DNA from 2 places in the Planococcus liqunii genome. Region 2 is predicted to be linked to the other one. Evidence: a T-box and tRNA genes for the amino acid it is inferred to sense, from the RefSeq annotation. Region 2 holds a T-box; the other holds one or more tRNA genes.
The links. A T-box is a leader RNA that pairs with one kind of tRNA and senses whether it is charged. The one in region 2 lies ahead of trpS (tryptophan--tRNA ligase), so its partner is inferred to be a tRNA-Trp.

Region 1 (14,931 bases), 1.6 Mb from region 2:
AAAAGGAGTGATGATGATGACTTTATTAGAAGGATTGGAAGCGCCAAATTTTAAATTGAAAAACGAAGCAGGGGAAACGGTGGCATTAGAAGATTTTGCCGGAAAAAAATACGTGGTGCTTTATTTTTATCCGAAAGATATGACGCCTGGCTGCACGACGCAAGCTTGTGATTTCCGGGACGCCCAGGAAGATTTTTCGGAATTGAATGCGGTTATTCTGGGAGTCAGCGCAGATTCCGAGAAGCAGCATGTCAAGTTCATTGAAAAGCACGGCTTGCCGTTTTCTTTGTTGGTGGATGAAGACCATCAAGTATCAGAAGCATATGGGGTGTGGGTACAGAAAAAGATGTACGGCAAAGAATTCATGGGCATTGAACGTTCTACGTTTTTAATTGATCCAACCGGAACAATCGTCAAGGAATGGAGAAAAGTAAAAGTAGAGAACCATATCCAAGAAGTTCTTGAAACATTGAAATCGCTTACCAACCGTTAAGAGGGGAGACAGATGATGGAAGTTTTTTTCACGTTCATTCCAAAAGAGCATCAGCAGCAACAGCTGATTGCTGAATTTCCAGATGTAGAGTTTTATTTCGAGTATAAAGGGAAATCACGCTTGCCTACGGCAGATATCGTGGTTACATTTGGCGAAGATCTTTCAGATGAAGATATTCAGCAAGCGGAAAAGTTGAAATGGATCATGGTAGCCAGTGCTGGGGTTGAAAAGATGCCGCATGCGGCAATTTTAGAAAAGGGCATTGTGGTCTCCAATGTACGAGGAATCCACAAGACGCCGATGACAGAATCGGTGCTCGCCCATTTGCTGGCGTTGAAACGGTCACTGCCTTTTATCTATGAACAGCAGCGCAAAGAGGAATGGAGCCGAAAATCAGGTTCTACCGAATTGTCTGGATCAACTGCATTGATCATGGGACCAGGGGCCATCGGAGTGGAAATCGGGCGTTTGCTGCAGGCGTTCGGTGTCCATACCATTGGCTGTAACCGTTCAGGCAAATCTGCAGATGCTATGGAAGAAATGGTGGCGCTTGGCCAATTGATCGACGTATTGCCGAAAGTCGATAGTGTCATTTCGGTTTTGCCAAGCACCAAAGAAACAAAGCACATGCTAAAAGCCGAACACTTCCGGGCTATGAAAAACGAAGCCATCTTTATGAATTTTGGCCGCGGAGACCTGGTTGAAGAGAAAGTGTTAATCGAAGCGCTGGAAAAAGAAGAAATTGCTTATGCCGTACTGGATGTGTTTGAGCAAGAGCCGCTGCCGAAAGCCCACCCTTTTTGGTCGATGCCAAATGTAGTGGTGTCGCCCCATGTTTCCAGCCATTCTGAAAAATATGTCGAACGGGCGCTGGAAGTGTTTGTGGCAAATCTGAAAAAGTGGATCGCGGAAGATCCGCATCCGAGCAATCTCGTCAATATGGAGCGGGGGTATTAAAGATGAAGATTTATACAAAAACCGGCGATAAAGGAACAACTTCACTCGTCTATGGCACACGTGTCGCAAAAAATGATCCATTAGTGGAAGCTTACGGCACTTGTGATGAAGCGAATTCCATGATTGGGGTGGCAGCAGGCCATTTGTTTAATGAATTCTTCGAGGAAAAAGAAGAAGTGGAAGCAGTTTTGCATGAAATCCAAACCACACTTTTCCATGTCGGGGCAGAATTGGCCACGCCAAAAGGCAAAGAAGTGAAATGGAAGCTGACAGCAGAAGACATTACCAAGCTGGAGCAATGGATCGACCGCTTTGATGCAGAAGTGCCGGCATTGAAAAACTTTATCCTGCCGGGCGGGCATCCCGCTGGAGGGGCTCTCCATATGGCGCGTACTATTGTCCGAAGAGCGGAACGCGCCGCTATATCCATCGGGGAAGAAGTTCCGCCCAATGTATTGGCATATTTAAACCGGTTGTCGGATTTTCTTTTTGTCGCTGCGCGACTTGTCAATCTGCGCCTCGGCCGAGTTGAAAAGGATTTGCATCAAAAATAATTGGAAAAGCACTTGGCAGAACGGACAATATAGTGATTTCTTGACATCGCTCCTCATTTTTGGGTACACTATTTATAACGATTACAATGTAAGAATATTGATGAAGTGAGGTGCACAGCGATGTCTGAAGTACAGTTAAAAGACGCGCTTGATGCTTTGAAGTCTACAGGTGTTCGAATTACTCCACAGCGCCATGCGATTCTGGAGTATATGATCCATTCAACGATGCACCCGACAGCGGATGACATTTATCGCGCGCTTGAGAAAACTTTTCCAAATATGAGCGTTGCAACGGTTTATAACAATTTGCGTGTGTTCAGAAAAGCAGGGCTTGTAAAAGAATTGACTTACGGGGATTCTTCCAGCCGTTTTGATTTTGTGACACACGACCACTACCATATAATTTGCAATGATTGCGGCAAAATCGTCGACTTCCATTATCCGGGACTGGATGAAGTGGAACATCTCGCCTCGCATGTTACCGGATTCCAAGTGGATTACCATCGGCTTGAAATCTATGGAACGTGCCAGGACTGTCTAGGGAAAACGGCAAAAGCCCAATAAAAAACGAGCAGGCTTTAGTGCTCGTTTTTTCTTTTGCCCTTTTTGCAGCAAATAAAAAAGGTCCGCGTGAACTTCGAGTTCACGCGGACCTTATATTTATATCTTCGAATTTTTCTTGTTGTAATCCTGGTTGAACTCTTTTCCTTCAAGAGCAGGATCCATTGTAAGCGGTTCGTTGCAATGCATGCAAATATCCACGCGTCCAAGCATCTTTGTATGTTTTCCGCAGTTCGGGCATTCTACCGGAACGGTCTTCATCGATAAGAGTCCGATCCAGGCATAGACGCCTGTGCTGCCAATAATGGCAACTACACCGAGCAACATGAAAATCACCATGACCAACGGGTGTTCTCTGAAATAAATGCCGACGTACATAATAACAATGCCGATGAAAATCAGCGCTAAGGCAAAAGTCCGGATACGATTGATTTTATTTTTATAAGGTTTCATTTAAATTCTTTCCTCCTTGCATCCATCATACTATATCATAAACAGTGCGAAAAAGTGATAAAGATTAAAGCGTGCAGGAATCATGGAGAAATATGTCGAAATAAAGAAAAGCGGCAACAGATGCATACATACGCAGGAAGTGGTTGAGTAATTTCGCCTTACGGCTTTTAAAAACAGGAACGAAGTGAATAAGTATAGATAGTATTGCAAGGAGTGAAATTGATGGAACAAATTCTAAGACCCATTTACCAGGAACGCGCCAGCCAGGAAAGCACCCTTGGAGTGATTCTGGTTGAGAAGCGTGAAAAGGTGAGCCCAATCACCGATACATTCGACTCGATTCTGCTGATCATCACTAAGGAAAATGAAACACCCGTATTTACCAAGCATTATACGTACCTGGATAAAAAAGCGGCTATGCATATCGTTACTGAAAAACAGCTGCATAAATGGCTGCTGCTTGGAACCAACCGAAAGATTGTGGACTGGTTGTTCCACGGGCGCATCATATACGACCGCAACGAATTTATGGAGAAACTCAAAACCGAATTGAAAGACTATCCGTTCTATGGACGCAAAATCAAAATGGGAATGGAATTTGCAAAGCTGATTCGCCGCTACTTGGAAGGCAAAGTCTTCTTTGAAGAGAAAAACTATCTGGATGCTTATCACCATATCGTAGAGTCGCTTCATCATTTGGCGAGGCTTGCTGTTCTGGAAAACGGGCTGCCGCCTGAAGTAACCGTATGGTCGCAAGTGAAACAAATGGAACCGGCTATATACAAACTCTACGAAGAACTGGTCATGAGCGATGAAGCGTTGGAAAAACGGTTAGAGCTTTTATTTTTAGCGAGTGAATTTTTCATCCACTCCCGCACAAAAGATGGGGCTCAGCATATTCGGGAAGTAATGGAACAAAAAGAGAAATGGACCATCCAGGAATTGCATGAACAGGAAGAGTTGAGAAACTACTCATCGAATTTGGAAGTCTTTATAGAGTTTTTGGTTGAAAAAGATTTGCTTTCCACTGAAAGTATAAAGACAAAAAGTGAAGGAATCTTCCATCGATACTATTATGTGAAAAACTAAAAAGAGAATAACTTATAAAAAAGAATTGATTCTTTTACAAGGGAATCAATTCTTTTTTAGTTAGGAAAAGGGCGAGGGAGGAATTATATTGAGACTAACTAGTCGAAATCTTGAAAGGTAAAGAAGCAGGAAGTGGAGGATTAAAGCGAAAATCAAGGGAGGCAAGGGCATAGAAGGAGTACGGCTTTGGACAAAGAGCTGCCGGTATTCCATATGAACAAACTTGCTAATAGATGAAGAAGAAAACTTTTTGAAGTTTTTTCAGTTTTAGCGTTGACAGGAAAGTGGAATCCGTATTATGATAATACACGTCGCAAAGAGAGATTAAGTTTTTTCAGGATAATAAAACATTTCGAAAAAGCTTGACGCCAAACGACAACGATGTTAAATTAAAGAAGTCGCTTTTACAGGACGAAAACATGAACCTTGAAAACTGAACAGCAAAACGTCAACGAAAGACGTCACGAGCGCCTTGGCGCGAGAACGGCTTTTGCGAAGGTTGCCTCAGGCAATCGGCGCAAGGGTGCGTGAGCAACACGGTGTTCGTGGCTTAACATACTGATCAGGCATTGCCAGATCAAGCGACTCGTGCGTTCTTCGGAACGGCGAGACGCCAGCAGAATTTGAGCAATCGGTTCTCTATAATGGAGAGTTTGATCCTGGCTCAGGACGAACGCTGGCGGCGTGCCTAATACATGCAAGTCGAGCGGAACACTTGGAGCTTGCTCCAAGCGTTTAGCGGCGGACGGGTGAGTAACACGTGGGCAACCTGCCCTGCAGATCGGGATAACTCCGGGAAACCGGTGCTAATACCGAATAGTTTGACCTCCCTCCTGGGAGGTTACGGAAAGACGGTTTCGGCTGTCACTGCAGGATGGGCCCGCGGCGCATTAGCTAGTTGGTGGGGTAACGGCCCACCAAGGCGACGATGCGTAGCCGACCTGAGAGGGTGATCGGCCACACTGGGACTGAGACACGGCCCAGACTCCTACGGGAGGCAGCAGTAGGGAATCTTCCGCAATGGACGCAAGTCTGACGGAGCAACGCCGCGTGAGTGATGAAGGTTTTCGGATCGTAAAACTCTGTTGCGAGGGAAGAAACCGTGCCAATTAACTACTGGCACCTTGACGGTACCTCGCCAGAAAGCCACGGCTAACTACGTGCCAGCAGCCGCGGTAATACGTAGGTGGCAAGCGTTGTCCGGAATTATTGGGCGTAAAGCGCGCGCAGGCGGTCCTTTAAGTCTGATGTGAAAGCCCACGGCTCAACCGTGGAGGGTCATTGGAAACTGGGGGACTTGAGTGCAGAAGAGGAAAGTGGAATTCCATGTGTAGCGGTGAAATGCGTAGAGATGTGGAGGAACACCAGTGGCGAAGGCGACTTTCTGGTCTGTAACTGACGCTGAGGCGCGAAAGCGTGGGGAGCAAACAGGATTAGATACCCTGGTAGTCCACGCCGTAAACGATGAGTGCTAAGTGTTAGGGGGTTTCCGCCCCTTAGTGCTGCAGCTAACGCATTAAGCACTCCGCCTGGGGAGTACGGCCGCAAGGCTGAAACTCAAAGGAATTGACGGGGGCCCGCACAAGCGGTGGAGCATGTGGTTTAATTCGAAGCAACGCGAAGAACCTTACCAGGTCTTGACATCCCGCTGACCGCCTTGGAGACAGGGCTTTCCCTTCGGGGACAGCGGTGACAGGTGGTGCATGGTTGTCGTCAGCTCGTGTCGTGAGATGTTGGGTTAAGTCCCGCAACGAGCGCAACCCTTGATCTTAGTTGCCAGCATTCAGTTGGGCACTCTAAGGTGACTGCCGGTGACAAACCGGAGGAAGGTGGGGATGACGTCAAATCATCATGCCCCTTATGACCTGGGCTACACACGTGCTACAATGGACGGTACAAAGGGCTGCCAACCCGCGAGGGGGAGCCAATCCCAGAAAACCGTTCTCAGTTCGGATTGCAGGCTGCAACTCGCCTGCATGAAGCCGGAATCGCTAGTAATCGTGGATCAGCATGCCACGGTGAATACGTTCCCGGGCCTTGTACACACCGCCCGTCACACCACGAGAGTTTGTAACACCCGAAGTCGGTGAGGTAACCCTTGTGGAGCCAGCCGCCGAAGGTGGGACAGATGATTGGGGTGAAGTCGTAACAAGGTAGCCGTATCGGAAGGTGCGGCTGGATCACCTCCTTTCTAAGGATATATTCGGAACGAAACCTGCGGGTTTCGGTTGACGTTTTGCGTTCAGTTTTGAAGGTTCAGTAGAACTTTCCTGATCATTTTGAATACCCAAGAGGGCCTATAGCTCAGCTGGTTAGAGCGCACGCCTGATAAGCGTGAGGTCGATGGTTCGAGTCCATTTAGGCCCACCATAACTTCTTGGGGCCTTAGCTCAGCTGGGAGAGCGCCTGCCTTGCACGCAGGAGGTCAGCGGTTCGATCCCGCTAGGCTCCACCAATCGTTTTCTTTTTTTTTGCGCGAAAACGAGCTTGTTCTTTGAAAACTGGATATGACGACATTGAAACAACGAAAACAAGCAACACGAGTGATGAGACCGATTTATCGGTCGACTTTCTAATGGTTAAGTTAGAAAGGGCGCACGGTGGATGCCTTGGCACTAGGAGCCGAAGAAGGACGGCACTAACACCGATATGCTCCGGGGAGCTGTAAGTGAGCATTGATCCGGAGATTTCCGAATGGGGGAACCCACCGCCTTTAATGGGGCGGTATCCATGTGTGAATTCATAGCACATGAGAAGGCAGACCCAGGGAACTGAAACATCTAAGTACCTGGAGGAACAGAAAGCAAATGCGATTCCCTGAGTAGCGGCGAGCGAAACGGGATCAGCCCAAACCAAGAGGCTTGCCTCTTGGGGTTGTAGGACACTCAATACGGAGTTACAAAAGAAGCGGTTAGGCGAAGCGACCTGGAACGGTCCGCCACAGTGGGTAACAGCCCCGTAGCCGAAAATCGCTTCCCTCCTGAGTGGATCCTGAGTACGGCGGAACACGTGAAATTCCGTCGGAATCCGGGAGGACCATCTCCCAAGGCTAAATACTACCTAGTGACCGATAGTGAACCAGTACCGTGAGGGAAAGGTGAAAAGCACCCCGGAAGGGGAGTGAAACAGATCCTGAAACCGTGTGCCTACAACTAGTCAAAGCCCGTTTATGGGTGATGGCGTGCCTTTTGTAGAATGAACCGGCGAGTTACGATTGCATGCAAGGTTAAGGTGAGAAGCCGGAGCCGCAGCGAAAGCGAGTCTGAATAGGGCGAATGAGTATGCAGTTGTAGACCCGAAACCAGGTGATCTACCCATGTCCAGGGTGAAGGTAAGGTAACACTTACTGGAGGCCCGAACCCACGCACGTTGAAAAGTGCGGGGATGAGGTGTGGGTAGCGGAGAAATTCCAATCGAACCTGGAGATAGCTGGTTCTCTCCGAAATAGCTTTAGGGCTAGCCTCAAGATAGAGAATCCTGGAGGTAGAGCACTGTTTGGACTAGGGGCCCATCCCGGGTTACCGAATTCAGACAAACTCCGAATGCCAGTGATTTATGCTTGGGAGTCAGACTGCGAGTGATAAGATCCGTAGTCAAGAGGGAAACAGCCCAGACCACCAGCTAAGGTCCCCAAATATCCGTTAAGTGGAAAAGGATGTGGCGTTGCTTAGACAACCAGGATGTTGGCTTAGAAGCAGCCATCATTTAAAGAGTGCGTAATAGCTCACTGGTCGAGTGACACTGCGCCGAAAATGTACCGGGGCTAAACGGATTACCGAAGCTGTGGATGGACATCTCAGATGTCCGTGGTAGGAGAGCGTTCTAAGGGCGTCGAAGCGGGACCGGAAGGATCCGTGGAGCGCTTAGAAGTGAGAATGCCGGTATGAGTAACGAAAGACGGGTGAGAATCCCGTCCACCGAATGCCTAAGGTTTCCTGAGGAAGGCTCGTCCGCTCAGGGTCAGTCGGGACCTAAGTCGAGGCCGATAGGCGTAGACGATGGACAACAGGTTGATATTCCTGTACCACCTCCCCGCCGTTTGAGCAATGGGGGGACGCAGAAGGATAAGGCGAGCGCGCCGTTGGTTGAGCGCGTCCAAGCAGCAAGGTGGGAAACGAGGCAAATCCCGTTTCCGCAAACATTGAACTGTGACGGCAAGGGGCATTGCGCCCTGGAGTCCCTGATTTCACACTGCCAAGAAAAGCCTCTAGCGAGGCGGGAGGTGCCCGTACCGCAAACCGACACAGGTAGGCGAGAAGAGAATTCTAAGGTGAGCGAGTGAACTCTCGTTAAGGAACTCGGCAAAATGACCCCGTAACTTCGGGAGAAGGGGTGCTCTGGTAGGGTGTATAGCCCGAGAGAGCCGCAGTGAATAGGCCCAGGCGACTGTTTAGCAAAAACACAGGTCTCTGCAAAACCGTAAGGTGACGTATAGGGGCTGACGCCTGCCCGGTGCTGGAAGGTTAAGGGGAGTGCTTAGCGCAAGCGAAGGTGCGAACTGAAGCCCCAGTAAACGGCGGCCGTAACTATAACGGTCCTAAGGTAGCGAAATTCCTTGTCGGGTAAGTTCCGACCCGCACGAAAGGCGTAACGATCTGGGCACTGTCTCAACGAGAGACTCGGTGAAATTATAGTACCTGTGAAGATGCAGGTTACCCGCGACAGGACGGAAAGACCCCGTGGAGCTTTACTGCAGCCTGATATTGAATTTTGGTGCAACTTGTACAGGATAGGTAGGAGCCAGAGAACCCGGAGCGCCAGCTTCGGGGGAGGCGTCGGTGGGATACTACCCTGGTTGTATTGAAATTCTAACCCACGCCCCTGATCGGGGCGGGAGACAGTGTCAGGCGGGCAGTTTGACTGGGGCGGTCGCCTCCTAAAGAGTAACGGAGGCGCCCAAAGGTTCCCTCAGAATGGTTGGAAATCATTCGCAGAGTGTAAAGGCACAAGGGAGCTTGACTGCGAGACGTACAGGTCGAGCAGGGTCGAAAGACGGGCTTAGTGATCCGGTGGTTCCGCATGGAAGGGCCATCGCTCAACGGATAAAAGCTACCCCGGGGATAACAGGCTTATCTCCCCCAAGAGTCCACATCGACGGGGAGGTTTGGCACCTCGATGTCGGCTCATCGCATCCTGGGGCTGTAGTCGGTCCCAAGGGTTGGGCTGTTCGCCCATTAAAGCGGTACGCGAGCTGGGTTCAGAACGTCGTGAGACAGTTCGGTCCCTATCCGTCGCGGGCGCAGGAAATTTGAGAGGAGCTGTCCTTAGTACGAGAGGACCGGGATGGACACACCGCTGGTGTACCAGTTGTTCCGCCAGGGGCATCGCTGGGTAGCTATGTGTGGCCGGGATAAGTGCTGAAAGCATCTAAGCACGAAGCCCCCCTCAAGATGAGATTTCCCATTGCGCAAGCAAGTAAGATCCCTCAAAGACGATGAGGTAGATAGGTTCGGGGTGGAAGCGCGGCGACGCGTGCAGCTGACGAATACTAATCGATCGAGGACTTAACCAACACCGTTGTTCAATGTCGCATATCCAGTTTTGAAGGCACAAGCCGCAGGTTTTTTGAAAATAAAGCTTGCAATACCTTGTAGACTTGGTATAATAATACTTGTCTTTCAAAATAAATTGGTCTGGTAATGATGGCAAAGAGGCCACACCCGTTCCCATCCCGAACACGGAAGTTAAGCTCTTTTGCGCCGATGGTAGTTGGGGGTTTCCCCCTGTGAGAGTAGGACGTTGCCAGGCTGATCCATATTATTCCGAAGTAGCTCAGTGGTAGAGCACCGCACTGTTAATGCGATGGTCGTAGGTTCGAGTCCTACCTTCGGAGCCAACTTTTGGAGAGCTGTCCGAGTGGCCGAAGGAGCATGATTGGAAATCATGTAGGCGGGCAACCGTCTCAAGGGTTCGAATCCCTTGCTCTCCGCCAGTAGATATTCTTCAATACCAATTAATGGCCCCTTGGTCAAGCGGTTAAGACACCGCCCTTTCACGGCGGTAACACGGGTTCGAATCCCGTAGGGGTCACCAAATTACCAAACGAAGATGGTAATTTGCGACGACGCAGCGAAGCGAGGAAGGAGTATTCCTTTAACGTCTTCATAGCAGAGTTCGCAAATTGTCACAGATGTTGATTTATATTATACGGAGGATTAGCTCAGCTGGGAGAGCATCTGCCTTACAAGCAGAGGGTCGGCGGTTCGATCCCGTCATCCTCCACCATTTCCAACATACATAATTCCAGTAATGATTTGAAAAGTTTCTTCTATTATATAAGATATTCCTTTAACGCTGAAATGCCTTACAAAGTGAATATAAGTATGATAAAGTAAGAACAATACGATCGTCGCGGATAGAAAAAATCGCTGAACGAAGACAACGATTAACACCGAAGCAGCCGAAAGGCGATGCAGGTGTCCATCAAGCGAAAGCGCAAGAGTAACACTGTATCACCTATATTATTGTCGCGGGGTAGAGCAGTTCGGTAGCTCGTCGGGCTCATAACCCGGAGGTCGCAGGTTCAAATCCTGCCCCCGCAACCAAAAAGGTCCCGTGGTGTAGCGGTTAACATGCCTGCCTGTCACGCAGGAGATCGCCGGTTCGATCCCGGTCGGGACCGCCATTTTTATCTTAATTACGTGGGTCAGTAGCTCAGTTGGTAGAGCATTAGATTGAAGCTCTAAGTGTCGGCGGTTCGATTCCGTCCTGACCCACCATTTTTTTATTTTTTAATTCTCCATGCCGGAGTAGCTCAACTGGTAGAGCAACTGACTTGTAATCAGTAGGTTGAGGGTTCAAGTCCTTTCTCCGGCACCACTAGGTGGGGTAGCGAAGTGGCTAAACGCGGCGGACTGTAAATCCGCTCCTTCGGGTTCGGCAGTTCGAATCTGCCCCCCACCACCAGTTTTTATAGGGGCATAGTTTAACGGTAGAACAGAGGTCTCCAAAACCTCCGATGTGGGTTCGATTCCTACTGCCCCTGCCAATTTTAAATTTTATATGATGGCGGTCGTGGCGAAGTGGTTAACGCACCGGATTGTGATTCCGGCACTCGGGGGTTCAATTCCCCTCGTCCGCCCCATGTTTTTTCTTTTAATAACTAATCGATATACCAATAATATTATGGCGGTCGTGGCGAAGTGGTTAACGCACCGGATTGTGATTCCGGCACTCGGGGGTTCAATTCCCCTCGTCCGCCCCATCCAATTATTGGGGTATAGCCAAGCGGTAAGGCAACGGGTTTTGATCCCGTCATGCCCTGGTTCGAATCCAGGTACCCCAGCTTTTGCGGAAGTAGTTCAGTGGTAGAACGCCACCTTGCCAAGGTGGAGGTCGCGGGTTCGAACCCCGTCTTCCGCTCCAAAAGTTATGGCGGCATAGCCAAGTGGTAAGGCATGGGTCTGCAACACCCTTATCACCGGTTCGAGTCCGGTTGCCGCCTCCATCATAATTTGCCGGCGTGGCGGAATTGGCAGACGCGCGGGACTCAAAATCCCGTTCCTTCACGGGAGTGTCGGTTCGACCCCGACCGCCGGTATCAATTAAAAGGGCCTGCCTGCCCTTTATAAACTTCCAGTTTTGATTTATTTCAAAACTGGAAGTTTTTTTTGCTCATTTTAAAGAAAAGCCACGGTTTTTGTTTTCCATCAGAACTACGCTGACAGCAACCTGTGAAAAATAGAATGAAGGCATGAAGGATAGTACATGTGCTGAATTTGTTGGACTGGCGCTGTTTTAATGAATGGCAATTGTCTCATACATGAATCTATTCAAGAGAGGGAAGGACAGCGCAAGAAATGCTGCATTTGAGGATTGCCGCGTTAAAGAAAGAGTGAATTGCTTGAAGGCAGCATATGCAGCCGGGCATTACTTCATTAACAAGTGACTAATGCTTAAAGCTTAAATATCAACTCTAAAAGCCATTCAGGCGATTTAAGAGAGAGTTATGATCAAGTAGAGAGAAATGGCTTAGAGCTGGCGCAGGAGTGTTTAAAGCATGTGCTATAGGAGAGGGACTTAACGCAATGTCTTATGTTCAAGAAACGGAATTTATAAAATGCTATGTGGCTTGATCAAGCATCACAGTCGCCTAAATCCTGTTTGCCCTTATAATCTTTGCAGAATCGAGCGAAGTGAATGAAAGCCCACTAGATTATACTAAAAACAGTTTTGTAAGCATGGGAGAAAGCAAAGTTGTTGCTGCAAAATGCTGCGATTGACAGGGAGAATTAAGGCAGTGGCGTCCAGAAAAATTAACTGATGCTATTATCTTAAAAGCAAATCCTCCATAAGAGAGTATTACTTTAGAAAAAAATGAAACTATCCTTGCTATAGCTAAAGAGTAAGAAACAGTTGAATAATTACCTTCTTGTAGCATTTAGAGTCAAAATTTCTGGACTTTAATTGAAAAAAGGAGTATGTTATTTTCGTGGAAATTTTCAATATTACAGGATTGTAAATTTTATTAATATAGTATGCAACTGATGTTAAATAGTATATTATATAAAAGCTTAGATTTTATTTTATGAATATAGCGGAGGTAAGAAAATGGCTTTCAAGAAGAAAGATAAGTTTGCAGTTTTATTGGGTGAAATCGCATTGAATTTAAAAGAGAGTGCTGCTTATTTTGCGGATTATAAATTGCGGGAAATCAGCGATCTGAAAATATTTTCGAACACGATGAAGGATTACGAAACCAAAGGGGACAATTATGTCCATACGATTATCCAGGACTTGAATCAAGCGTTCATCACGCCGATTGAACGCGAAGATATCTTGGCCCTTGCCATGACGATGGATGACGTGCTCGATGGGCTGGACCATACAGCTTCCATGTTTGAAATGTATTCGATTATTAATGCAGACGAGTTCATGCTGGAGTTTGTGGAAGCGATTCGCTTGAGTACGATTGAAATTGAAACTGCTGTAGATTTAATGTCTTCTAAGAAATTGCCTGCTATGAGAGAGCATGCGATTAAGATTAAAGATTATGAATCCCAATGCGATGTGACAAGACGCCACGCAATCAAACACTTATTCCAGACGGAAAAAGACCCGATTCGCATTATCCAATACAAAGAAATCTACGAAGAACTTGAAGAAATTGCAGACCATTGCCAAAAGGTAGCAAATACATTCGAATCAATTATTATGAAAAACGCTTAAGGAGCAAGATGACCGATGGATATGGTGCTGCTATTAACAGTTTTAATTGTCGTTTTTGCTGTAGTATTCGATTTTATCAACGGCTTTCATGATACGGCCAACTCAATCGCTACGGCGGTTTCCACAAAAGCGTTGAAACCGCGCCATGCGATTATGCTGGCGGCAATTATGAACTTTGTTGGAGCTATGGCTTTTACCGGCGTTGCTAAAACAATTACAAAAGATATTGTGGATCCATTTACACTTACAAATGGAACAGTTGTAATCCTGGCAGCTTTATTGGCTGCTATTATTTGGAATTTGGTTACTTGGTACTACGGCATTCCGAGCAGCTCTTCTCATGCTTTGATTGGTTCGATCGCCGGAGCCGCAATTGCTGCAGCTGGTTTTACGGCTTTGAATTACGGAGGATTTATAAAGATTCTTCAAGCATTGATCCTTTCGCCGGTGCTGGCTTTTGCAGTCGGTTATATTGTTTACAGCATATTTAAAGTGGTGTTTAAAAATAATAATTTGACGAAGACGAACCGCAATTTCCGCTTGATCCAGATTGCAACTGCTGCATTGCAATCGTTCTCGCACGGTACAAACGATGCCCAAAAAGCGATGGGGATTATTACCATGGCTTTGATTGTTAATAATTATCAAAGTTCTGATGATATTCAGTTATGGGTACAGGCGCTTTGTGCTCTTGCCATGGCTCTTGGAACATCTGTCGGCGGCTGGAGAATCATCAAAACCGTCGGCGGCAAGATTATGAAAATCCGTCCGGTTAACGGAGTGGCAGCTGACCTTACAGGAGCAGCTGTCATCTTCGGGGCAACGTTCATTCACTTGCCAGTGAGCACGACGCATGTAATTTCGTCATCCATCATGGGTGTCGGGGCTTCACACCGGCTGAAAGGCGTTAAATGGGGCACTGCTAAAACGATGCTGATTACATGGCTGATCACGATGCCGATATCAGCTCTGCTAGCTGGAAGCATCTATTTTATCCTTAATATTTTCCTTTAAAACAGGGAGTAGGAACGCCGGAATTCTGGCGTTCCTACTTTTTTTAATATTATTGTGAAAAACTATTGGTGTTTTGAATAATTTATGTTATATTTATTAATGTCCTTTTGACATGCCGGCGTGGCGGAATTGGCAGACGCGCGGGACTCAAAATCCCGTTCCTTCACGGGAGTGTCGGTTCGACCCCGACCGCCGGTATACTCATCATCGCCATGCCAAGCGATGAACCTAAAAAGCCGATGTTCTGATTCTTTCAGAACATCGGCTTTTTTTATTTTGCGAATTCACAGCTTACGCGCTTGTTCTCCGGTGTGAACATTCCATCGGGGTTCTTTTTAAAGAGCCATGCGTGCAAGTCGTAATGCTGTCCTTTAGAGCCGTCGTGGTTATCCATTGGGCCTTGGAATTTCTCGTTGAATAATACGGGTGTTTTGTCTGTTTCTTCTGCAGGCACATACCATTCAGCTGCGACGAGTTTATAGCTGCCGTCCTTCAGTGGCTCATAAACCAAGATTTCCGGTCTTTTGATGTGGAGTTTTGCGTCATCCGCGCGGTTCGGTTTGACCAAGTGAATCCCCATATTCGGTACACAGGCTCCTGGAACTAATCCGGTGAATCCTTCATCCAGCGCAACATCGATGT
Region 2 (14,931 bases):
ACATCGAGCGCCGAAATCGGTTCATCGGCAATGATGAAATCCGGATCTACCGCAAGTGCACGGGCAATGCCTAAACGCTGGCGCTGTCCACCTGAGAATTCATGCGGATAGCGGTTTGCGTGCTCTTTGTTCAATCCAACCGTTTCAAGAAGATCGAAAACCATTTTCTTGCGGTCAGCAGTATTTTTAGCCAATCCATGGATATCAATGCCTTCGGCAATAATATCCATTACTTTCATACGCGGGTTTAATGAAGCGTATGGATCCTGGAAGATCATTTGCATTTTGCGGTTGAATTTCTTCAAATCTTTTTTGGACTTTTTGCCGTGTACATTTTCACCTTCAAAGAAAACATCCCCTGAAGTTGCATCATACAAGCGGATGATCGAGCGGCCGGTAGTGGATTTCCCGCAGCCGGATTCGCCAACCAAGCCTAAAGTTTCGCCTCTGTAAATATCAAAACTGATATCGTCGACAGCTTTAACTTCGTTTGCTTTGCCAACATTAAAATGCTGTTTTAGGTTTTTGATTTCCAATAATTTATCTGCCATTGTAAACCGCTCCTCCTTCATAATATCTGCTTCCTGGGAACTTCTTCATGCGTTCCACTACGGTTGCAGGAGGTTCAACTTGTGGTGCGTCAGGATGCAATAGCCACGTTGCCGCATAGTGAGTATTGCTTACTTTAAAGAATGGAGGGTTTTGCTCCATGTCGATTTGAAGCGCGTATTCACTGCGGAGTGCAAATGCATCTCCTTTAGGCGGTGCCAACAAGTCCGGCGGTGTTCCTGGAATTGCGTAAAGTTTTGCATCTGAAGTATCCAAAGATGGCATTGAACTCAACAAGCCCCACGTATAAGGATGCTGCGGGTTATAGAAAATTTCATCTACTGTTCCGATTTCAACAATTTTGCCGCCATACATAACAGCTACACGGTCTGCAACATTCGCTACGACTCCAAGATCATGGGTGATGAAGATAATCGATGTATCAATTTTCTTTTGCAGATCTTTCATCAATTCCAGAATTTGTGCCTGAATCGTTACATCAAGCGCTGTAGTCGGCTCATCCGCAATCAAAATCTGCGGATTGCAGGCAAGCGAAATGGCGATAACGATACGTTGGCGCTGACCGCCGGAAAACTGGTGCGGGTATTGTTTCATGCGCAATTCCGGTTTTGGCATTCCAACCAGGCGAAGCAGATCAATTGCTACTTTTTTCGCTTCCGCTTTGCTGATTTTTTGGTGTTTTAAAATCGGCTCCGTAATCTGGCGGCCAATCGGCATCGTCGGGTTTAACGAAGTCATCGGGTCCTGGAAAATCATCGAAATGTCTTTTCCGCGGATTTTTTGCATTTCTTTATCGCTCAATTTAGTCAGATCACGTCCGCCAAAAAGAATCTCGCCATTTTTGAATTCAGCTGAATTCTCAGGAAGCAGGCGCATGATGGATTTTGTCGTTACGGATTTACCTGATCCCGACTCACCTACGATTGCCAATGTTTCCCCTTTATATAAATCAAAGTTTACGCCTCGGATTGCTTTTACTTCCCCGCCAAAAGTGTTGAAGGAAAGTTCGAGGTCTTTTACTTGTAGAATCTTTTCCATTTGTAACTTTCCTCCTTAATCTTTCATCTTAGGATCAAGCGCATCACGAAGGCCGTCACCGATCAAGTTAAAGCAAATCATGATCAAGCTGAGCAAAATCGCCGGGAATGCTAAGATGTGCGGCTGGTATTGAAGCAATTTGTAGCCATCATTGATCAAAGTACCGAGCGATGCGTCTGGCGCCTGCAGCCCTAATCCGATAAAGCTCAAGAACGCTTCGAAGAAAATAGCGCTTGGAATTGTAAACATGGTGTTGATAATAACGATGCCCAGAACGTTCGGCATTAGGTGTTTCCAAATAATACGTGAGTCGCTGGCTCCTAAAGTTCTGGCAGCCAATACGAACTCCTGGTTTTTGTATTTAAGAACCTGTCCACGCACAACCCGCGACATGCCGGTCCAACCGGTGATGGTCAGAGCGATGATAATGGCAAGGATTCCGGGATCCATGATCAAGATAAACAAAATTACGACGACCAGGTTCGGAATACCTGTCAAAATTTCAACGATACGCTGCATCAAATCATCTATACGGCCGCCGAAATATCCGGAAACCCCACCGTAAATAACCCCGATCAACATATCAATAGCTGCAGCTACAAAGGCAATGAACAGCGAAACTTGTGTACCCACCCAAAGACGCGAGAACATATCGCGTCCAAGGCCGTCTGTTCCAAACCAATAGTTGACTTCTACTTTTTTCATTTCGTATAAGTTAACTTCTTTTCCGCCTAAAGTTCCTACTCCGTCAAAAATCCCTAGTTTTTCAAGACCTGGAATTTTCGGAGGCAAGTTTGCATGCGTGATGGTTTGAGCATTTGGTTCGTATGGGCTGATCATCGGCCCTACAAACGACATGATAACGATTAAAAGGAACAGGATTAAACTAGCAATGGCGCCTTTGTTTTTCTTAAGCCGATGCCATGCATCTTGCCAGAAACTAACGCTCGGCTTTGAGATGCGCTCGGCTTGTTTGGTATCTACCTTGATTCGATCAAACGAACCTTTCGGTAATTTTTCTAGATTTTGTGTCATGAACTTTTACCTCCTGAAAGACGGATCCGAGGATCGATGATGCCATAAAGAATATCTACAATCAAAATGACGACAATCAAGAACACTGAGAAGAAAATCGTTGTGCCCATGATAATGGAAAAGTCATTGACCATAATAGATTTAACGAACTGTTCTCCAATTCCTGGAATCGCAAAAATTTGTTCTACTACTAGTGATCCAGTCAGAATACCAACAGTCATTGGCCCCAAAACAGTAATCAACGGAATCAATGCATTCCGGAAAGCATGTTTGAAAGCGATTTCAGAACCGCTGGCCCCTTTAGCTTTTGCCAACGTAATATAGTCTGAACCCAATACTTCAATCATTTCAGTACGAATAAAACGTGCTGCTGTTGCAAGCGGGAACATCGCCAGCGCAATTGACGGCAAGACGCTGGACATAAATCCGTCTTTCCATAAAGCTACAGGGAACCATTCCAATTTTAAACCGAACCAATATTGAAGCAGTGAAGCAAAGACAAAGGATGGAATCGATATCCCGATGATCGCAATCAAAGTACTGCTATAATCCACCCAGGTATTTTGCCGCAATGCAGCAATCATACCAAGCAAAATTCCGATAATCGTCCCTAATACCATACCTTGGAAACCGATTTGTGCTGACGGTCCCATACGGCTGAGAATCAGATCTGTTACAGGAGCTCCTTTGAATTGGTTAATGGAAATACCCAAATCTCCTTGCGCCAAGCCGAACATGTAATTAAAGTATTGAACCGGTAAAGGATCATTTAAACCGTAGGCTTCTTCAACAACTGCCCTTTGTTCTGGAGATAATTTACCTGCGGAAGCGATAGGGGAACCCGGTAAAATTTTCATTAAGAAAAATGTAAAAGTGGCAATCAATGCTAGAGTAAGTACCATGTAGATTAAACGTTTGCCGATGTATCGTGCCATGTTGCACCTCCGTAAAAAATTGTTCTCTATGTGACAAGACTTGTTTTTTTGTTAAGAATAAAGGCTTGTTTTTTTCAAAAGTTAGCAGAAAATGGTCAATTTTCCGTGAATTCTCTTACATTAGAAAAGAGAGTATATCGTCCAGTAACAAGCAGCGATATACTCTCTTACTATTTGTTTTTCACAGTGGCCAATTTACAAAATTATTCTTTTCCAGAAATGTAAGCCCATTTGTAACTGAAATCTCCACCGAATGGGTGAACAACAATGTCATGAACATATGGTTTTTGAAGTGACATGATACCACGCTGGTAGATACCAGAGATAGCTGCGTCTTCTTCGATCAAGATTTTCTCAGCTTTAGCCATTGCTTCCCAACGTGCAGGGATGTCTTGAGCCAATTCGCCTTTAGCTTGTTCAATCAATTTGTCGAATTCAGGGTTAGAATAACCCATTTTATTTTGAGCAGAACCTGTTACGAACAAGTCTAGGAAAGTCATAGGATCCTGGTAATCAGGGCCCCAACCAGAGTTTTGGATATCGTAATCTTGTTTTTCGTCAAGTTCAAGACGTACTGCGAATGGAACTGCTTTCAGGTTGATTGTCAACCCTTCAAGGTTTCCTTCAAGTTGAGATTTCATGTACTCATCCATTTTCTTGGCAAGTTCAGAATCTCCACCCAGCATTTCAAGTGTAACTTCTGTTACTCCTAGCTCTTTCAAGCCAGTTTCCCAAAGTTTTTTAGCTTCTTCAGCATTGAATTCGTTCATTTTTCCGTTTACTTCACGGAAGTCTTTTTTGCTTTCATCAAATGTGAATTCAGTTGGCACTAAGAAATCAGCTGGAAGTGATCCGTTTGCCAATACTACGTCAACCAAATCTTGTTTGTTGTAAGCCATTGAAATCGCTTTACGGATGTTTACGTTAGCAAGTGGTGTTTCTTTTCCATTGCGCTCTTGGTTGTATTTCAAGTAGAACACAGTTGGTTCTAATTCTCTTACTACTTCTGGGTCATCAGCATATTGCATTGCGTATTCACCAGATAGACCAGCACGGTCTTTTTCGCCTGATGTATAAAGGTTAACCCCTGTACCAGACTCTTTAACAACGTCTACGTTGATTTTATCAAGTTTTACAGTTTCAGCATCCCAGTACTCAGGATTTTTTTCCATTGACCAAGTCAGGCCAGTGCCATCCCAGTTTGTCAATGTGAATGGTCCGTTGTAAAGAAGGTTTTCTGAGTTAGAAGCGTAAGCATCGCCTTTTTCAGTAACGAAAGCTTCTTTTTGCGGCAAGAATGTACCAAATGCCATCAATGAGATGAAGTAAGGAACCGGACGCTCAAGTGTTACCACTAGAGTTTTTTCGTCTTTAGCTTCTACACCAAGCTCAGCTTTGTCCATTTTGCCTTCTGCAATAGCTGCAGCGTTTTTAATCGTTCCAGCCATCATATAAGGACCATAAGGTGATCCAGTAGCCGGGTCAACTGCACGTTGCCAAGAGAATACGAAATCTTGTGCAGTTACAGGTGAACCATCTGACCATTTAGCATCACGCAATTTAAAAGTGTAAGTCAAACCGTCTTCGCTGATTTCTGGTTCTCCTTCAGCTACTGCAGGTTCTGCAATGTTTTCCTGGTTCAAGCGGTACAAACCTTCGTTAACATTGTTCATAATGTTGAATGCTACAGCGTCTTCAGCAAGAGCTGAATCCATTGTTGGTATTTCTGCACTTTCCATCAAGTTCAGTTCTTGGACTGAGTCCAAATCTCCTGATGCACTTTCTTTCTCTTTGTCGCCTTCTGAATCTGATGGTTCAGTTGAAGTATCTTCCCCGCCGCCACATGCTGCTAGGAAGGCACTAAGAACTAAAACCAGGCTTAGTAGCCAAAATACCTTGCTGTTTCTCACTTACGTGACCCCCTTAAATTTTCTGAAAAATTGGTACACTGTTTATTATACATAATCTTTTTTGCTTGTACAGCACTTTTTTTTGACTAGTTACAACTTTATAACAATGGCATGTCAATAATGTTACACGAAAGAGCATGAATATTGGATTTATGAGGAATTTTTAACAAAAATATTTTCAATAATTTTTGATTTTTTTTATATTTTCTTCTACAATAGATTAGAATTGGGGTGCGAAAAATGAAAAAATCCTTTATTGGAATAATCATTATACAAGTTTTAATACTTTTGACCATGGTGTTTAGGAGTGAACCATTCTCTCTTTTATCCTATATCAATAATTCTTTTGTCTACGGAGGTACTGTATTATTTATTGGTTTATGGGTTTTTGTAATCAGAACCGGAATTTTTGACATCTTTACGATGAGCATGCGAAAAGTCTATAAAGGCAAATCCACGTTGGAAGATGACGAAATGCGCTCCCCGTCGGAAATAATGGCCATCTCAAGCGCTCCATTATTGATCATCGGCGGCTTTACGCTGGCAGCCATGATGATTTCACTCATTATTTATCAGTTGTAAGCTTGCTAATAAAAACTTCTTTGTATTATAATAAATCAATATACAATGAGCGATGAAAAAGAAGAGTAAATGCTGTTCCTTCTATAGAGAGTCTGTGGCTGGTGGAAACAGATGAAGTGCAGCATTGAATGGACTTTTGAGCTGAACCGGTGAAATAACAGTAGCCGATTTCGTGATCTTCACGTTATGAAGAAGAGTGGCCGGTGACGGCAACTAGGGTGGTACCGCGGAAAGACACATCATTCGTCCCTTTTTTTGGGGATGTGTGATGTGTTTTTTATATTGAGGAGGAATTTGGATGAAAAAAATCTTTTCAGGCGTCCAGCCTACCGGTACCGTTACACTCGGAAACTATATCGGCGCATTCAAGCAATTCACCGATTTGCAGGATGAGTATGATTGCATTTTCTGCATCGTGGACCAGCATGCCATCACGATGCCGCAGGACCGGCTGGAATTAAGAAAGAATATCAAAGCATTGGCTGCATTGTATTTGGCGGTTGGAATCGACCCGGAAAAAGTAACGCTCTTTATCCAATCGGAAGTTCCAGCTCACGCTCAGGCGGGATGGATGATGCAATGCATTTCAACCATCGGTGAACTGGAGCGCATGACGCAGTATAAAGACAAGTCAGCGAAGAGCACCTCTGTTTCTTCGGGGCTGTTGACTTATCCGCCATTGATGGCTGCAGATATCCTGCTGTACCAAACCGATGTCGTGCCAGTAGGCGATGACCAGAAGCAGCATATTGAACTGACCCGAGATTTGGCGGAACGATTCAACAAACGCTATAACGAAGTATTGAAAATTCCAGAAATCCGTGTACCGAAAAACGGTGCCCGTATCATGTCGCTTCAAGATCCAACCAAGAAGATGAGCAAGTCGGATACAAACAAAAAAGCGATAGTTACGCTGTTGGATGATTTAAAAACCATCGAGAAAAAAATCAAAAGTGCCGTTACCGACTCTGAAGGCATCGTGAAATACGATCCTGAGAACAAACCAGGTATTTCAAACTTGCTTACGATTGAAGCCGCATTGACCAACGAAAGCATTGAATCGCTCGTTTCGAAATACGAAGGAGCCGGCTATGGCGATTTCAAAGCTTCTGTCGCCAAAGCGGTCACCGGCCACCTTGCGCCAATTCAGGAACGCTACAAGGAATTGCTGAATTCTGAAGAGCTTGACCGAATTTTGGATGAAGGTGCTGAGAAAGCCAATTTCTTGGCTAATAAAACCTTAAAGAAAATGGAAAATGCGATGGGCTTGGGCCGAAAGCGCAAATAACGAAAAGGCTGCCGTTATGGCAGCCTTTTTTTGTCTTTTAAAATTTACTGTTTTCCTGAAATGTATGCCCATTTGTAGCCGAAATCCCCGCCGAATGGATGAACAACTATGTCGTTGACATATGGTTTCTGCAGCGCCATGGCTCCTCGCTGATAAATCGGTGCAATAGCCGCGTCCTCTTCAATCAGGATGTGCTCAGCCTGCGCCATGGCATCCCAGCGTGCCGGAATATCGAGTGCCAGATCGCCTTTGGCTGATTCCACCAGTGCATCGAATTCAGGATTTGAGTAGCCCATTTTGTTTTGAGGAGATCCGGTTACAAACAAATCGATGAATGTCATCGGGTCTTGATAATCCGGGCCCCATCCTGAATTTTGGATTTCAAAGTCCTGTGCTTCATCCAATTCCAGTCGGACATTGAAAGGAACTGTCTTGATGGAGATGGTCAGCCCTTCAAGGTTTTCTTCCAGCTGTGCTTTTAAATATTCATTCATCTTTTTGGATAGTTCGGTGTCGTCCCCTAAATATTCAATCGTGACTTCCGTCAATCCTTCTTCTTCCATCCCTTGTGCCCATAGTTTTTTCGCTTCTTCTGCATTGTATTCATTCATGTCGCCGTTGACTTCCCGGAAGTCTTCCTGGTTTTCATCAAATGTAAATTCAGCCGGCACCAGGTAGTTTGCTGGCAAAGAGCCGTTCGCAAGTACAACATCCACCAAATCTTGTTTGTTGAAAGCCATTGAAATTGCTCTTCGGATATTTTCATTGGCCAATACAGTAGGCTGCCCATTCCGTTCCTGATTAAACTTCATATAAAAGATACTCGGTTCAAGTTCTCTTACCACTTCCGGGTCATCCGCGTATTGCATGGCAAATTCACCAGATAAAGTGGTACGGTCTTTTTCTCCTGAATTGTAAAGGTTGAGCCCTGTCCCGGCATCTTTTACTACATCGACATTGATCGTTTCAAGTTTAACGGTTTCTGCATCCCAATACTCTGGATTTTTCTCCATTGACCAAGTTAAGCCGGTACCGTCCCAGTTTGTCAGGATAAACGGTCCATTGAACAGAAGGTTGTCTGAATTAGAAGCATATGCCCCGCCTTTTTCAGTGACGAAGGCTTCCTTTTGCGGCAGGAAAGTTCCGAAAGACATCAACGAAAGGAAATAAGGGACCGGACGTTCCAGCGTCACCACCAAAGTTTTGTCGTCCGTAGCCTCAATGCCAAGCTCTGCTTTATCCATCTTGCCTTCTGAAATTGCCGCCGCATTTTTAATGGTGCCGGCCATCATATAAGGACCATACGGAGAACCGGTGGCTGGATCTACGGCACGCTGCCAGGAGAAGACAAAGTCCTGAGCGGTGACAGGTGTACCGTCAGACCAGTTGGCTTCGCGAAGCTTAAATGTATAGGTCAACCCATCTTCGCTGACTTCCGGTTCCCCTTCTGCGATTGCCGGTTCTGCTATGTTTTCCTGATTCAGACGATACAATCCTTCATTGACGTTATTTAGAATATTAAAAGCCACTGTGTCTTCAGCTAAGGCAGAATCCATCGTTGGAATTTCAGCACTTTCCATCAAATTCAGCACCTGTTCGGAATCCAACTCTCCTGAGGCACCGCCTTCAGTTCCTCCTTCTGAATTTTCTGGAGCCGGGCTATTACTATTGCCGCTGCATGCTGCGAGAAAAAAACTAAATCCCAATGCCAAACAGAGAAACCAGTACATCTTCTTTCGATTCACTTAGCTCTCCTCCTTATTTTCCCGAAAAGTCTGTTAACTAGATTATACAACTTATAACCAAAGTGTATAGTATTTATTTGATATTTATCATCTATATGAACTCAAAATTATTATATATAATAGTAGAAAGTCAAAAACATTTATTTTTTTAAATCAAAAAGGGCTGCTATAAAAGCAGCCCTTCGGGTTTAACGCAATGATTTTGGATTTAAGGCGTCTTTCAAACCTTCACCAATAAAGTTGATGGAAAGGATTGTCAGGGTAATAACTAAAGCTGGCGGCATCCAAATCCATGGTTTGCCTTGCAAAACATCCGGCTCATTGGCAGAAGACAGCATATTGCCCCAGCTTGGCGTCGTTTGGGGAACTCCAAAACCTAAGTAGCTTAAAGCCGATTCCACGACAATCATGCTGGCAAAGATTAAGGTTCCTTGGACAATAATCGTCGACATAACATTCGGCAACAAGTGTTTTCGGATGACTTTCCACGGCGAACAGCCAATCGACAAGGCAGCGAGAATGTATTCGTTCTCTTTTTCTGCCAGCACTTTACTGCGCACCAGCCGTGCCACACCGCCCCAGCTAAGTACCCCAATCACCATGATCAGCACCCAAAGGCCATCTACAATCCCATAGAGAACCGTATTCAATACAATAACGAAGACCAGGAACGGAAAGTTTAAAACGAAGTCAGTAAAGCGCATTAAAATGCTGTCTACTGCCCCGCCAAAAAATCCTGCGATGGATCCGACTACCGTTCCGAGTGTAATAACCATCAACGTCGCACTAAAACCTACTAATAGAGAAACCCGTCCTCCGTAAAACAAACGCGTTAATACATCCCTTCCGCTTTTATCCGTTCCAAGAATATGTTCACCATTTGGCTGAATGTTCATAGAACTGATATTCACTTTTGTAATATCTGGATTCGGCGACAGATAAGGCGCAAGAAACGGTGCCAGTAATGAGATAACAGTTACGATTATGATGAAAACTGTACTCACCATCGCCAATTTATTGCGCAAGAACTTTTTCCGGGCAATCTGCCATGGAGATAAGCTTCTTTCCGGCTTCTTCTGCTGTGTAATAGTGGTTGATGATGCCATATTTGCTCCCCCCTAATCCAAACGGATTCGTGGATCCACGATCCCATAAAGTATGTCTGCTATTAAATTTCCTGCTAATGTTAAAAATGACAAGAGCATCGTTAATGCCATCAAAGTCGGATAATCCTGGTTCGTTACCGAATCGAGGAACAATTGGCCGATTCCCGGATAGGTGAAAATGGTTTCTGTAATAATAGCTCCCCCAATCAATGCAGCAAAATCAAAGCCCAGGAACGTCACCAGTGGAATGATTGAATTCCGTAAAATATGGACGTTGTAAATTTTCTTCATCGGCGTACCTTTTGCCCGGGCTGTCCGCACGAAATCTTTCCGCGAGTTTTCAATGATGTCATTGCGGAGAAACTGCGTATAAGAGGCCGTGCTCATCGCCCCAAGTACAATGGCTGGCAGCAGGACATGATGCAGCCGGCTGAGCCAGTATTCAAGGGTGCCGTCTTCAATCAAAATATCTACAGATCCCCCGAACGGGAACCAGTTTAAATGGAATGAGAAAAAGTAAATCGCAAATACAGCTGCTACAAACGAAGGAATTGCCAGCATCACATAATTGATGCCTGCGATGGCGTTATCACCAATGGTGTACGGATTCCGTCCGGAATACATACCCATGATAAAAGCCAGGATATATGTGATCAATAGCGCCATTACACCAAGAAAGAGGGTGTTTGGAATTTTTTCCATGATGACATCTGCAACCGGCACTTTAAAACGCGTCGATTTGCCGAAGTCCCCTTGCACAAAATCCGTAACCCAATTAAAATACTGCACCGGTAACGGATCGTTATAGCCCAGTTTTTCTCTCATCTCTGCAATATACTCAGGATTCGTATTAAGTGGATCGATTTCACCGCTCAATGAATCGCCTGGCATTAGCTTGGCAAGGGAAAAAACAACAATTGAAATAAGGATGAGCATAGGAATCATTCCAAGCAATCTTCTAAATGTGTATTTCAGCATATATACTCTCCTTGTCCGTGTTAGTCTTAGTTGCGCTCTCCCGCACGGTAAGAGCTGCTTGCCTTCAAGCATTCCTTACCGTGCATAAGAGCATCCATATAATTATTCAACGATGGGCTTTTTCAGCCCATCGTTGAATGTTGAGACTTGCTTGTTATTCTGTTACAAACCATTCAGCTGGGCTGTTTGAGCCGGAGACATCGTATTTCGTCCCGCCGACACGCTTGCTTTCAGCTACGATTTCTTCTAATTCTGCAATATAAAGCATTGGAACTTCTTCGTTTACAATCTTTTGCCATTCGATATACAAATCAGTACGTTTTTGCTGGTCCGTACCGACAATATCAATATTCAAAGCATCATCGAGCAATTTATCCGATTTAGGATTATTGTAGCGAGGGTAGTTCCATAATTGGTTTGCTTTCCAAAGGCCAGATGGATCCGGATCTGTACCAGTTCCCCATCCTCCGAAGAATGTTTCAATAGAAGGATCGTCTTTTTCGATCATTTCATAGTACAAGTTAACTTCGACCATTTCCAATTCTGATTTAATGCCGACTTCTTCCCAATATTGCGTAATCGCTTGTGCACGTGACTCGAACGTCGGGTTTCCTGTTGCATAGTGGGAGAATTTCACAACAAACTCATCGCCGTTCGGATCTTCACGGAAGCCGTCGCCATTTGTATCTTTGTATCCGGCAGCATCCAGCATTTCTTTTGATTTTTCCGGATCGTATTCATACGTGTTCAATTCGCTGTCGTCTGCAGCGTTCCAGTGAGCAGTCGGAACCGGTTTGTTTGCAACTTTCGCGTAGCCGAAGAAGAAAGCATCAACCCATTCCTGGCGGTTGATGGCGTACATCATCGCTTGGCGAAGTTCTTTGCTCTGATATTTTGGAAGTTCTTCAGTGATGGTCTGTTTTTCATTATCGAACTTGCCAAGCTTGAATCCTACATAGTAGTAAGATAGCCCAGGGTACGTAATGATATCTACATTTTCCAAAGGCTCTACTTCAGGGCCTGAAACCGGCTGAAGGCTGATCATATCTACATCGCCGTTTTGCAAAGCGCCAACTACTGAAGAGTTGTCGATTACACGGACTACGATTTTATCCAAGTTCACATCGCCATTCCAGTATTCATCGAAACGTGACATTTCAACAGATTCACCAGGGACGATTTTATCCACTTTGAATGGCCCGATGCCGATTGGCGTTGTACGCACCCATTCAGATGCCGACATCTCAGCAACTGGAACATCTCCAAGTACAGATTCCGGGAGCGGGTAAGACCAAAGGTTTGTTAAATTATTTACTCGAGGCTGGTCAAAAGTGATGTTGATTTCGTAGTCATTCACGACTTCAACCCCGGAAATTGTATCGGCTTCTCCTTTGCGGAAAGCTTCTGCGCCCTCAATTGTCTGGACGTTTGTATAGCGAGGGCCGTCATAGTCAGGGCTCGCGATTGTTTCAAAAGCGAATAACCAGTCATTAACTGTCAGTTCTTCGCCATTATGCCATTTTACGCCTTCTTTGAACTTGAAGTTGAAGACTTTATTGTCTTCTGTTGTCCAAGAAGCTACGTTTGGTTCGGGTTCTAATTTTTCATTGTAGTTAATCAAAGATTCATCAAACAGACCGATAATTTGTGCATCTGTCTCAATGCCGTAAAATGCGTAGTTGAAAAGACCTTCAGGTGGAGTATCAATTCCGTAAACCATCGTACCGCCTTTTTGCGGTTCGCCTTCTGCTGCTGAATCTTTGCCGTCGTCTTTGGATGCATTATCTTTTGACGAGCTGTCTTCCTCTCCCCCACAAGCTGCCAAAAATGCAGCAAGGGCAAGAATCAATGCAAATAGCCAGAATATCTTCCTGTTCTTCATTCATTTTCCCCCTAAATGTTTTTTTGATTTAATACAGCAAACACGCAACATGATGGCCCGGCCGCACTTCTTTTAATGGCGGCTTCTCTTTCGAGCAGATATCCATTGCCATTGGGCAGCGCGTATGGAACGGGCATCCCGACGGCGGATTTTGCGGGCTTGGTACATCGCCCTGCAGCACAATCCGTTCTTTCTTAATCGCCGTATTCGGTTCCGGGATTGCAGAAATCAAAGCCTGTGTGTAGGGATGCAGCGGTTCTCTGTATAAATCTCTATTTGAAGCAAGCTCAACGAGATTGCCCAAATACATCACTCCGATTCGATCGCTCATATGTTTTACCACGCTAAGATCATGCGCAATGAACAAATAAGTTAAATCGAATTCTTTCTGCAAATCTTTCAGCAGGTTCAATACTTGTGATTGGACCGAAACATCCAATGCCGAAACCGGCTCATCGGCCACAATCAATTTTGGGTTTAGCGCGAGTGCTCGGGCAATCCCGATGCGCTGCCGCTGGCCTCCAGAGAATTCATGGGCATATTTGTAATAGGCCTCCTCAGGAAGTCCGACGCGAGTCAGTAAAGACTTAATCTCTTGTTCCAACTGTTCCTTATTGCGCTTTTCGTAATTGAGAATTGGTTCGGCAACTATATCTCCAACCATTTGCATCGGGTTCAATGATGCATAAGGGTCCTGGAAAACCATTTGAAAATCGCGTCGTGCTTTTTGAAGTTTGGATCCCGACACTTTGGTGATATCTTTTCCTTCGAAAAGTATTTTGCCATCGGTAGGCTTTAACAACCGCAGTATGGTACGGCCAGTCGTTGATTTCCCACAGCCGGACTCTCCGACGAGCCCGAGTGTCTCTCCTCTTCGGATGGTGAAAGAAACATCATCCACCGCTTTCACATTGCCAACCACTCGCTTAAAAAAACCGCCGGTCACAGGATAATAGGTTTTAAGATTCTGCACGTCCAGCAGAACTTCCCTGCTTTCCAAGCTATCAATTCTTTCTTGTATGAAATCTCTTGTTGTCATAAAACAGTAGCCCCTTCTTTTTGTGGTTTTTGTCCTTCCGGCCAGCTTTCTTCGTAAAGAAGGCACGCAGCTTCATGGTCTCGTGCCACTGCCCCGAGCTGAGGCGTTACAGTCAAACATTCCGGCATTGCTTTCGGACAACGGTTCGCAAACCGGCAGCCCACTTGAGGCATATTTATAATAGAAGGAACCAATCCATCAATCGTCGCTAATTTCTCTACATCTTCATCCATTTTCGGAATGGCTTTCATTAGTAAGTCTGTATAAGGGTGCTTAGGGTGGTTGAAAAGTTCGTCTACTGACGCCCGTTCTGCAATTTTCCCAGCATACATGACAATGACCTCGTCACAGATTTCCGCAACTACCCCAAGATCGTGTGTAATCAGGATAATGGACATGTCATTGGTTTCCTGAATGCCTTTCAGCAATTCCAGAATCTGCGCCTGCACCGTTACATCGAGCGCAGTAGTCGGCTCATCGGCAATCAGCAATTTGGGCTGGCAGGCAATCGCCATCGCAATCATGACACGCTGCCTCATCCCGCCCGACAATTGGTGGGGGTATTCGTTCACGATTTTATCAGCGCGGGGGATTCCGACACTTTTAAGCAGTGAAACCGAACGGAGGCGTGCTTCTTTTTTCGTGATGTTTTCATGGTTCAATATCACTTCTTCGATTTGGTAACCTATCGTAAAGACGGGATTGAGTGAAGTCATCGGCTCCTGAAAAATCATGGATATATCTTTTCCTCGGAGTTTATTCATTTTCTTATCCGACAGCTTGGATATGTTTTCACCTTCGAATTCAATTTCGCCGCCGCGGA

Region 1: it encodes a tRNA-Trp, which carries the amino acid that the T-box ahead of trpS (tryptophan--tRNA ligase) is inferred to sense. The anticodon was not compared.

The regions. Positions count from the first base shown of each region.
Region 1 is NZ_CP129238.1:1,094,924-1,109,854, forward strand. It holds gene bcp (thioredoxin-dependent thiol peroxidase) at 17-493, shown strand; gene QWY22_RS05415 (D-2-hydroxyacid dehydrogenase) at 509-1,450, shown strand; gene QWY22_RS05420 (cob(I)yrinic acid a,c-diamide adenosyltransferase) at 1,453-2,004, shown strand; gene perR (peroxide-responsive transcriptional repressor PerR) at 2,125-2,568, shown strand; gene QWY22_RS05430 (YgzB family protein) at 2,665-3,018, opposite strand; gene QWY22_RS05435 (nucleotidyltransferase-like protein) at 3,241-4,107, shown strand; rRNA gene QWY22_RS05440 (16S ribosomal RNA) at 4,749-6,298, shown strand; tRNA gene QWY22_RS05445 (tRNA-Ile) at 6,401-6,477, shown strand; tRNA gene QWY22_RS05450 (tRNA-Ala) at 6,487-6,562, shown strand; rRNA gene QWY22_RS05455 (23S ribosomal RNA) at 6,685-9,619, shown strand; rRNA gene rrf (5S ribosomal RNA) at 9,740-9,855, shown strand; tRNA gene QWY22_RS05465 (tRNA-Asn) at 9,869-9,943, shown strand; tRNA gene QWY22_RS05470 (tRNA-Ser) at 9,950-10,039, shown strand; tRNA gene QWY22_RS05475 (tRNA-Glu) at 10,066-10,140, shown strand; tRNA gene QWY22_RS05480 (tRNA-Val) at 10,257-10,332, shown strand; tRNA gene QWY22_RS05485 (tRNA-Met) at 10,576-10,652, shown strand; tRNA gene QWY22_RS05490 (tRNA-Asp) at 10,657-10,732, shown strand; tRNA gene QWY22_RS05495 (tRNA-Phe) at 10,751-10,826, shown strand; tRNA gene QWY22_RS05500 (tRNA-Thr) at 10,851-10,926, shown strand; tRNA gene QWY22_RS05505 (tRNA-Tyr) at 10,930-11,013, shown strand; tRNA gene QWY22_RS05510 (tRNA-Trp) at 11,022-11,095, shown strand; tRNA gene QWY22_RS05515 (tRNA-His) at 11,116-11,191, shown strand; tRNA gene QWY22_RS05520 (tRNA-His) at 11,236-11,311, shown strand; tRNA gene QWY22_RS05525 (tRNA-Gln) at 11,321-11,392, shown strand; tRNA gene QWY22_RS05530 (tRNA-Gly) at 11,398-11,472, shown strand; tRNA gene QWY22_RS05535 (tRNA-Cys) at 11,481-11,554, shown strand; tRNA gene QWY22_RS05540 (tRNA-Leu) at 11,564-11,647, shown strand; gene QWY22_RS05545 (DUF47 domain-containing protein) at 12,658-13,275, shown strand; gene QWY22_RS05550 (inorganic phosphate transporter) at 13,291-14,289, shown strand; tRNA gene QWY22_RS05555 (tRNA-Leu) at 14,404-14,487, shown strand; gene QWY22_RS05560 (hypothetical protein) at 14,561-14,931, opposite strand, start outside.
Region 2 is NZ_CP129238.1:2,711,579-2,726,509, forward strand. It holds gene QWY22_RS13715 (ABC transporter ATP-binding protein) at 1-551, opposite strand, end outside; gene QWY22_RS13720 (ABC transporter ATP-binding protein) at 541-1,608, opposite strand; gene opp3C (oligopeptide ABC transporter permease) at 1,624-2,643, opposite strand; gene opp3b (oligopeptide ABC transporter permease) at 2,640-3,578, opposite strand; gene QWY22_RS13735 (peptide ABC transporter substrate-binding protein) at 3,782-5,488, opposite strand; gene QWY22_RS13740 (DUF3899 domain-containing protein) at 5,783-6,070, shown strand; T-box leader at 6,114-6,324, shown strand; gene trpS (tryptophan--tRNA ligase) at 6,369-7,358, shown strand; gene QWY22_RS13750 (peptide ABC transporter substrate-binding protein) at 7,403-9,103, opposite strand; gene opp4C (oligopeptide ABC transporter permease) at 9,292-10,209, opposite strand; gene opp4B (oligopeptide ABC transporter permease) at 10,222-11,187, opposite strand; gene opp4A (oligopeptide ABC transporter substrate-binding protein) at 11,342-13,069, opposite strand; gene QWY22_RS13770 (ABC transporter ATP-binding protein) at 13,098-14,108, opposite strand; gene QWY22_RS13775 (ABC transporter ATP-binding protein) at 14,105-14,931, opposite strand, start outside.